3 regions of the Vallitalea pronyensis genome follow, and region 1 is predicted to be linked to each of the others. Evidence: riboswitches for the same ligand, from Rfam matches in the RefSeq annotation. Region 1 holds a riboswitch; each other region holds the start of a gene.
The links. Region 1 has a riboswitch for thiamine pyrophosphate ahead of thiW (energy coupling factor transporter S component ThiW). Riboswitches for the same ligand answer to the same signal wherever they lie in the genome.

Region 1 (3,286 bases):
AGTAATGTATAAGCAAATTCATTCACTATACGATATATGGGTTAATAGAGAAGATGACTTTTTCTATTTCTTTGCAGAGTTTTACTCGATTTTTGTGAGACAGTCGAAAGTACAAACTCATAAGGAAGTTCTTTCGATTCACACATAGTTTGTACCGATCTAAATAATCTTTAGCTAATGTTATGGTTTCAAAACTACTTATCCATTGAATGAGATCAGCTTCACAAATAATATCTCTTTCAATAATATTAACGACTACCGTGGTGAAGCGATCATCCTCATTATTAATAAACACAAGCTTATTATGACATACCAGGCGTTTCGTTAAGTCTAAGGATTCTTTTAATTGTATACCACCAATGGAGGAACATTCCATTAAATAATCAAATGTCAAAGCCCAATGTCCAGTAGCATCTGCCCATCCTTTTACAGGATCATATCCACGTGTATCTTTTTCATTCTCTATGTAGTTGACCAATGACGTATACACATGAATGACAAGTTCTTGACTTAATAATTGCTGATTATGTGTTAAATGATAATTCAAAATACCACCAATAATAAGTACGGTAAAAGACCGGTTAAAGACACCGTCATTCTCAGCTAAACCATGTTCATAAAAAAGATGGTCTTTACTTAAACATAAATCCAGTAGCGCAATTAATTGTTTATTCGTTAATGCCTTACGTTCAATGATTGTTAAGAGGCACGGTAAAATAAGATGGTCCCTTAATTCTGGATCAGTTGACCCAATATGCTTCATTATATGAAGTACAAAGGTATTGGGATCCATATTATCCAGTAAAGTCCATTCTCTTAATTTCATTTGCTGTAACAGTTCTTTTAAAGTTGTTTCATTCATTTTAACCCTCCTAATCACATTATCGTAATATCATTATACTTTATGAACCTTGACAACGTCCTGTCAGGGTAATACGAATACAATAATCATGTTATAAAATGGTAAAAACGGATGAGTAAATATGTCTTGATTAATCAAGTAAACTATGCTATGATGATAGCGATACAATAATTGCATATTTTTTGCTAGGGGTGCTGGTGTTGCCAGCTGAGATTAAGAACCATATTCTTTGACCCTATAAACCTGATCTGGTTAATACCAGCGGAGGGAAGCTTATAACATATACTTGATGATATTAAGGCAATCCTTTCGGATTGCTTTTTCTATTGGAAAAGTTCTCCTACATGTCATGTTGTTATCAAAAGAAGTGACGAGCACATCCAATCATCCATTTTACATAGCCTATAAGTTTTCCACCTGTAAGGTATGCGCAGAAGGTGACTACCTTGATTTTTGGTGCAAAAAACAGAAAGGATGAATCTCATGAAACTTAATACGCATAAACTCGCTTTAACAGGTATTTTAGTAGCCTTAGGTGTCATTTTAAGTCCTTATCATGTTCCCATTGGGCTTACAAAATGTTATCCATGGCAACATTTAATTAATGTGATATCAGCTATTCTTTTAGGACCAGTGTACGCTGTTGGTCAAGCGTTTACCGTATCCCTGCTACGTAATCTCCTTGGTATGGGTACGTTGTTTGCTTTTCCTGGCAGTCTATTTGGTGCACTTCTTGCTAGTTTACTCTACATGCGATATGGCAAAACCTATTTAGCCGCTTTAGGTGAATGCATTGGAACCGGTGTTATAGGAGCGATGGTTGCTACTCCTGTAGCGAATCTCTTCATGGGAAAAGAAGCAACTCTATTTGCTTTTATTATACCCTTTATGATCAGTTCTTTTGTAGGAGCAGTATTAGCTGTATGCATATTCCAATTAACGGGTATCAAAAGAATTGTTTTGGCGAAAGAGAGATACTTATCATGAAAACAGCTTTAACAATAGCTGGTTCTGATAGTAGTGGAGGTGCAGGGATACAGGGAGACTTAAAAACTTTTGCAGCCCATGGTGTGTACGGTATGAGTGTGATTACAGCTATTACGGCACAAAATACAGTACGCGTGTCTCATATTCAAGGGCTTGACCCTTTGACCATAGAGAAACAGATTGATGCTATTTTTAGTGACATTCAGGTAGGCAGCGTCAAAATAGGTATGCTATATAATAAGCGTATCGTTCATGCAGTGTTAAATACTTTAAAAAAGTATACCATGCCTCCTATTGTGTTAGACCCTGTTATGGTATCGACCACTGGCAGAATCCTCTTAAAAGGCGATGCAATCACCATGATGGTTGAAGAGCTTTTTCCCATATGCCATATGATTACACCCAATATATTAGAAGCTGAACTCATCACCAAGATGCCTATTAAGAACATAGACGATATGAAAAAAGCTTGTATACGCTTACACAAACAGGGGCCAAAGAATGTCTTGGTGAAAGGTGGTCACTTGAAAGATACAGCCACGGACATTTATTATAATGGTTATGATTTTATAAGCTATGAACATGAACGTATCCCTAATACGAACACCCATGGTACAGGGTGTGCTTTATCTTCTGCTATAGCAGCTAACTGGAGTATAGGGTATCCTTCACATGTGGCTATTCAACGAGCTAAAAGCTACATCAGCAAAGCCATTCAAGGTGGTTTTTCAATAGGCAGTGGAGATGGACCCATTAAGCATTTTCCGAAAGGAGTATATAATGAATAATACCGATCAAGAAATCTATAAAAAAATCTATGAAAGTACAGAAAAACCGCTTATTCACTATATCACCAATTATGTGACAGTGAATGATATGGCAAATATGACGCTAGCTTTTGGGGGAAGTCCCATTATGGCTGAAGCTGTGGAAGAGCTAGAAGAGATTACTAGGCAGTGCCAGTGTTTAGTCATTAACATTGGGACCATTACTTCAGATAAAGTAACTGCTATACATGATGCCATTGCCATTGCCAATAGGCATCATATACCTGTTATCATTGACCCTGTAGGTGTAGCGGCAACCTCCTACCGTAAAAAGATGATTATGGATATATTAGAAACATTTCATGTGGATATTATTAAAGGTAATGGCTCAGAAATAAAAGCGATACTTGGATTGACAACACAAGCAAAAGGGGTAGATGGTGAAGCATTAGAACAAACAGAATTAACTGACATTGGTGTGGCAGTAGCCAAGAGATACAATGCTGTTGTAGCCATAACGGGAAAAGACGACATGGTATGTTCTGCTTCAAAAGTGGCAATCGTTAAGGGAGATACGCCCAGATTAACAGAGATCACTGGAACAGGGTGCATGATATCCACACTGATAAGTGTTGCTTATGCCCGTTGTAAAGACCCATTTGCCAGCAGT
Region 2 (3,286 bases), 120 kb from region 1:
TCCTTCGTACAAAAACCCAGTAAGAGGAGAAGATGCGTTCCCATAAGTACTTTGTCTACCTAATTGAGCCTCATATGCTAGCCTTCCAGCTTGTACAGCTAGATGGAAGGCTTTTCCCATATGAACAGGACTGTTGGCTGTTGCTATGGCCGTATTAACAAGTACGGCATCTGCCCCCATTTCCATGGCTTCTGCTGCTTCAGATGGTCTTCCTATACCAGCATCAACAACAACTGGGATATCAATTTCTTCAATGATGATTTGGATTAATTCTTTGGTTCTAATGCCTCTGTTTGTACCGATTGGCGCTCCTAAAGGCATGACTGTTGCTGCCCCAGCATCCACAAGCCTCTTAGCGCTCATGAGATCTGGGTTCATATAAGGCAAGACCACAAACCCTTCTTTAGCTAATATTTCTGTTGCCCTTACTGTTTCCATGTTATCGGGAAGCAAATACTTATTATCTGAAATAACCTCTATTTTTACCCAATTACCACAACCCATGGTTCTTGCTAAACGTGCAATGCGTACGGCTTCATCTGCATTACGGGCTCCAGAAGTATTGGGTAGTAATGTGCAATGCTTCGGAATATAGTCCAGAAGATTATCTTCTTTTGAATCCAAATCCACTCTTCTTAATGCCATGGTAACCACCTGTGTTCCACTTGCTTCTACAACTTCTGGTACTATTTTTTTATCTGGAAATTTACCAGTGCCGATTAGTAATCGACTCTGTAATGTCTTACCTCCAATGACTAATTGATTCACTACGATCACTCCTTATGATTGATTTAACAATGATTCTTCAAAACTTATGTATGCCTTTCGCCAAGGATTAATCTTAACACCATATTGGCTTGATGATTTGCAGCAATAGCCACTCTAGGGGCCATTAATCCACTGCCTATCTTTGCTTCTGATACACCATCACCTATAACGTATAGGTTTTTCATCACCCGTTTTGTCGTGATGGTATTGTTAGAGAAATAGCCAGCAACCCCAGAAGCTGCTACTACTGTTTTATGTTCTGAAAGCAACGTATTGACTAATACTGCCTTGGATTCTGGATGATCAAAGGCTTCAATGACGATATCTGGTTCTCGAAAACACATGGCAATGTTTGTTTGATCTAAGCATACATCCTTTGTAACGATTTTAACAAAAGGATTTATCTGTTCAAGTATGTCCTTTAAGGCAGATGTTTTTTTCATACCAATATGCTTTAAAAAATAGTGCTGTCGATTGAGATTGCTGGGTTCAACAACATCATAATCGATTAAGATTAATTTTCCTATACCTAATCGTGCTAAGGAAACAGCAGCATGGGACCCTAAGCCACCTAATCCTGCGATTCCAACACAGGCATTTTTTATTCTTTCGTGCACGCCAGGTGTATGTCTTGCAACCAGCAAAGCCTCTAACGCACGTTTTTTGGGTTTCTCACCTCTTTTTATAAGGGTGACGGTATCTTTGGCTTTTAGGGTGATATCCTTATGGATGACATGACCATTAACAATGATAATGTCTGCATCATTCTTAATCATATCTCTCACAGCATACGCTGATGCATGATGGGGTACAAAGCAATTTTTTTCATTGACCACAATTTTCATTTTACCCACCACCTACGAATCGGACAATTTCTATTTTATCGTCATGGTTAATTGCCCTGGTTGTGTAATTCGATTTTTGAATAATCTCCATGTTAATTTCCACAACAACTTTGTCCTTGTCAAGACTTAATACTTCCAGCATGTGATCAATTGTTATGCCAGATTCTAAGGAGATTTCTTTACCGTTAACTAGCATTTATTCACCTTCTTTTATTTTAGTTTCCCTGATTGTGATAATGCTTCGTGGATTTTTGTATGGACTAAGTTATCCATACAAATGATAACAAGAACAATAATTTTAATCATCAAAAAAAGCTTACCTAAAGGTAAGCTCCAAGACGTTATCACTGGTCATTAATTTCTATCCTGTTATCAAAACAAAAAACATAGCATTCCAGAGACAAATAGGCTTTATAACAGGAGGTACAAAGATATCCTCATTGTGCTTATTTGTAACCAAATATACTGTGGTTCATGATTTTGATGCTTTCCTACGTTGGCATTACCCATATCAGGTTATAAGGGTCAGAAATAACATTTCTTTCTCAGATTGTCAGTACAACCTCCCCTAGTTTTAACAGTATGAAGTTTTTAAATCATTATCAAATACTTATTTTTTTCAAAAGCTATAATTTTATGGATAGCAATTTCTTATTCATTATACAGCTTTGTTTGATAAAAGGCAACCTTTTTTAGTGAATGAAACATGTTTTCAAAATAGACTTGCTATTGTTTTATTGTACAGATAATGGCACGTAAGTATGGGATGCCGATAGAGCATGTGCTTACCAGAATACCGCATAATGCCTTTTACGTAGCTTTGCATGTAGGAATCATAACAATGTATGTTACAAGCTTTACAGTTCATTTTACTGGCTTTAGGACAGTTATCTAGCCGCTCAACAGCGTAAGTCATAAATGTGTGGCAAACAGGGCACAAATCCATATCTGTATGCATAACATGTTTACGTTGACAATACATCTTTGTCATAGCTTGTAAGGTTTTCTTTTTAACCTGTATAGCATCCATAGCTTCTTCTTACTCCATGTAACCTGTTTTATTTAGCCGTAGTATGGTAGAGGTTAATACTAAACCATTCACCTTCAATTGGAATCAAATCCAAATCACTGGGTTGTGCGATGCTTTCAAAGACCTTCTCTTCCACAACGTTATACTGTCCTTTTCCTTCATGTAGTTCTCGGCAACGGGTCTCTGTGGCAAAATCTACTGACATGTCCAGTTGATTATCTTGAAGATATTGATTCACGTCATCTAATTTAGGGTTATCATCTTTGATAACAATACCTGCATTGATGAGGCCTTCTTTGGATACACGAACAGCATCCGTTATACCTTGTGCTATAGCATTTCCCATATTGGTGATACCAAAAAAAGATACTGATAAATCAAAGGCTTGTCTCAGAAAAGGCAAACTCGTGGCGTCACAGGCAATATAGTTCACACGCAATGCAGGGTTAATGTTCTTAACCTTTAATCGGTCATACTTCAAAACCTCATGGCTAAGATCCACACATACAAAATGTGTATCCGGTGAAAGATATTGAGCCAGATACGTGAGGAGCATACCTCTTCCTGTGGCAATATCAATAATATGTGTTGCACCCTTGGATTGAATATGACTCAGTATAGCCTTTTTAGCTAGAGTATAACC
Region 3 (3,286 bases), 1.4 Mb from region 1:
TTTGGCCATCATACCAATTTCATGGGATGTAAGATCACCCATGTAGGGATGCCCATGACTTACATGTTGATGCTCTGGTTGCTTTTCAATAATACCTTCTGGCACACCATCTTGATCATTAAAATTTGTGCTTTCAATATTTTCACTTATCCTTGGGTCTGTGCTATTGGATGCCGGATAACTTTTTATGTCTTTCATCGTTTCATATCCTTTCCATGTTGTCAATTCCTATAGGGTATCTTTTCTTATCTTATTGCATGCATGAAAATCCTCTTATCATGGACAAAATGAAGCCTTCTATTCCACATGCTAATATAAAATAAGTAGAGATTATACCTATCTCTACTTATTATACCCTTGTTCTCATATTCTATTATACGATAAGTGGAATAGACTTTAGTCTCCAACATTACCTTTGACTTGACCTTATGACAATGCCATTTTTTTCAACTGCTTAAAGACGTCCGTAACCTGTGGCACCATCAGGATAATAAGGGTTAAGAATATTTCTCCAGCAATATAGGCAAGATTATAACCGATTGAATAAGGTACCGGGTCAAATCCTAAATCAATGGCATAACTTTGAAAGAAAACAACCCCTGCAATAAAATGACATAAAAATCGACCAAATGCTCCAAGAATAAGACCTTTCATTAACCCATTTGGCGTGTTACGCATAAGTCCAGCAAATCCAAGCATACCAAAAGCTAATGGATAATCCAGCAATAATTGTATGGGATGCATGACCCAGCCGCCAAGGGCAAGTTGTAGCAATCCATATGTCATACCGCAAATTATACCTTGTACCGTTCCAAACCAATAACCGATAACAGCTATAAAAAGCATGCTAAACAGTGTAATGGAACCACCCTGAGGTAAGGTTACAAGTTTCACATAGGACAACGCTACAGCTATTGCGATGGCAATTGCAGAATACACTAACTCTTTTGTTTTCATGGATCGAGAACGACTACCTAAAGCCACAACAGCTATTAAAAGAATAAGGGCAATTGCAACTAAAATAATCTGACCTAGTGTAGATGTAATGATACCTTGGATATCGCCACTTGCAATAGCGTCTTGAAATTGTTTTAACATGAAAAAATCCTCCTTAAAATCTAGGAGGGATCATGGAGTTTGAAAGCATACTGTATGTATTACTTAACGCTTCCCTTCGTCGGCATTATCCGAATCAGGTTATAAGGGTCAGTACTTTACTTTCTCAGCCCAAGGCTCCCCTAGCACATATTTTATTTTCATACATAATGTATACCATTATGGTGGATTTGTCAAGTGGACTTACATATCCAAATACTTCATTGTAAAATCCATCACTTTTTGCACATTATCAGCGTTAGTACTGTATGCTGAAGAATTGACGATTTTATTATGCTCATCAAAATATTTACCAGACACATCACTCACGTCATCTGAGGTAGCTAAATAGGTGTATGTTCTTGCCATTTCCTCAGGGGTAATGGCTTTTTTACTTTTTAGAGCATATGCAAATTTTGCAAGTTTAGAAAGATGAGGATAGCGACTGATGTCCACTTTCACATTTGTTACCCGTATACAGTTAACTGTAACCTTTGTATCTTTTAATTTATCAGCAAGCCAATAGGTGTACATCACCTGAGCTATTTTAGATTGATAATATGCTTTTGACACATTGAACTTCCGGCTCTGAAATTCTGGGTCTTTAAAATCAACGCTTATGGAGGGATGAACAATTAAACCCTTTGAAGCAATTGTAATAATTCGACCTTGGTTACTTCTTTTTATGGATTCCAATAGAAGTTCAGTTAATAATACAGCCCCAAGATGATTGGTCGCCCATATTTTTTCTATGCCTTCTTTGGTCATCACTGCCTTTTTTTGCGTAATATCAAATAGTGCTGCATTACTGATAAGTACGTCTAATGTATCGTACTTTGCTAGGAACCCAGTGACCATCTTCCTAATGGAAGATTGCAAAGACATGTCAACAAGCATTAATTCAGCTGAATTGTTTTCATGTGATTGTTTCACTTCTTCCAAAGCCTTTTCTCCCTTTTGTTCATTTCTACAAGCCAGAATGACATGATAGCCTGCTTCTGCCATTTGAATAGCCGCAGCTTTACCAATACCTGAATTTGCTCCTGTAATTAAACATATTTTTTTATCCATATTCTTCATGCCTCCTTATTGACAAAACCCATCTCTATTAGTGTGTACCAATGCCTTACTTACTAATCAAGACTGCTTCTTTTTCTTTTCAAATTTTTTGTATGCGAAAGAAATGACGCCTATACAAATGAGTAAACCTATGATTGCAGGAATAAAAATGGATTGGCCGGATTCCCCTCCTTCAACAACACTCCATATCATTTTTCCTACAGTCATAAACACCACAACAGATAAACCAATCCATAAACTCCGTTTCCACAATGCCATACCTAAAGCAATAAAAGATATTGGAATAATAAGTGTAACGAGAATTTTAGCTATCCCCCAGCTGCCCATCAGGTATTCCATTTCCATATCTAAAAATTGTTCCACTAATGCACTTGATGATTCAGGCTCTGGGAACCAGAACATGCTAGTCATCAGTAAAAAAATAGTAACAGATATACCCGTCCAACTTCTTTTATAAGCAAAATAGCAGAATGGTATTAAAAACAGGGGTCGGATATACCAGCTCAATTGATTGTGGTGACGTTCAAACGCCCAGTTAAAAAATGCATCATTTGTAGCGAATAAAATTAAGAATACCACTGTCAGCAGTGCAAAAACCACCGCGAAAATCAAGTCATACTTTTTACGTTTTTTGTTTCCCATCATACTCACCCTTTCAGATTATAACTAGCCATCTTATTTACACTTTAACAAGGTTAAACTTTATAAACCACTTGGTCTAGACCTTGTGGTTTACATTATAACATTACTGTTATTGACTGTCAACAAAGTTTCAAATCTTTATGATAAAATATTTAAATACATAAAAAAACTACCAATCTGGTAGTTTTATATATTTAGGCTATATTTCTCTTATGATGTACCTAACCCATGCTTCATAAAATCAACATAATTGTCTAGATTTTCAAGGGTCTCTTCTAATACCATCACCCCATCAGCATAAAATATGTCATCAAAATAAGTAAACATAAAGCTGATTGTTTTGAGAATAAAATCTTTTGGAAAATTCGGCTTGAAATCACCTTTTTCTATACCTTCATTTATCATATCGTGCAGCTTATTAGTACCTATTTCCAATCTTTCTTTGATGATATCAAAAATTTCGTTTCCC

Region 2: linked by a shared signal. The riboswitch ahead of thiS (sulfur carrier protein ThiS) and the one ahead of thiW (energy coupling factor transporter S component ThiW) in region 1 are both predicted to bind thiamine pyrophosphate.
Region 3: linked by a shared signal. The riboswitch ahead of HZI73_RS19635 (energy-coupled thiamine transporter ThiT) and the one ahead of thiW (energy coupling factor transporter S component ThiW) in region 1 are both predicted to bind thiamine pyrophosphate.

Annotation. Positions count from the first base shown of each region.
Region 1 is NZ_CP058649.1:3,281,215-3,284,500, forward strand. It holds gene HZI73_RS13765 (DUF2785 domain-containing protein) at 26-862, opposite strand; TPP riboswitch at 1,040-1,149, shown strand; gene thiW (energy coupling factor transporter S component ThiW) at 1,346-1,849, shown strand; gene thiD (bifunctional hydroxymethylpyrimidine kinase/phosphomethylpyrimidine kinase) at 1,846-2,637, shown strand; gene thiM (hydroxyethylthiazole kinase) at 2,630-3,286, shown strand, end outside.
Region 2 is NZ_CP058649.1:3,398,852-3,402,137, reverse strand. It holds gene HZI73_RS14355 (thiazole synthase) at 1-768, opposite strand, end outside; gene thiF (sulfur carrier protein ThiS adenylyltransferase ThiF) at 813-1,613, opposite strand; gene thiS (sulfur carrier protein ThiS) at 1,615-1,809, opposite strand; TPP riboswitch at 2,085-2,193, opposite strand; gene HZI73_RS26880 (nitrous oxide-stimulated promoter family protein) at 2,326-2,643, opposite strand; gene HZI73_RS14335 (class I SAM-dependent methyltransferase) at 2,672-3,286, opposite strand, start outside.
Region 3 is NZ_CP058649.1:4,726,949-4,730,234, forward strand. It holds gene HZI73_RS19630 (hypothetical protein) at 1-198, opposite strand, end outside; gene HZI73_RS19635 (energy-coupled thiamine transporter ThiT) at 427-1,098, opposite strand; TPP riboswitch at 1,153-1,250, opposite strand; gene HZI73_RS19640 (SDR family NAD(P)-dependent oxidoreductase) at 1,300-2,166, opposite strand; gene HZI73_RS19645 (hypothetical protein) at 2,233-2,820, opposite strand; gene HZI73_RS19650 (TetR/AcrR family transcriptional regulator) at 3,028-3,286, opposite strand, start outside.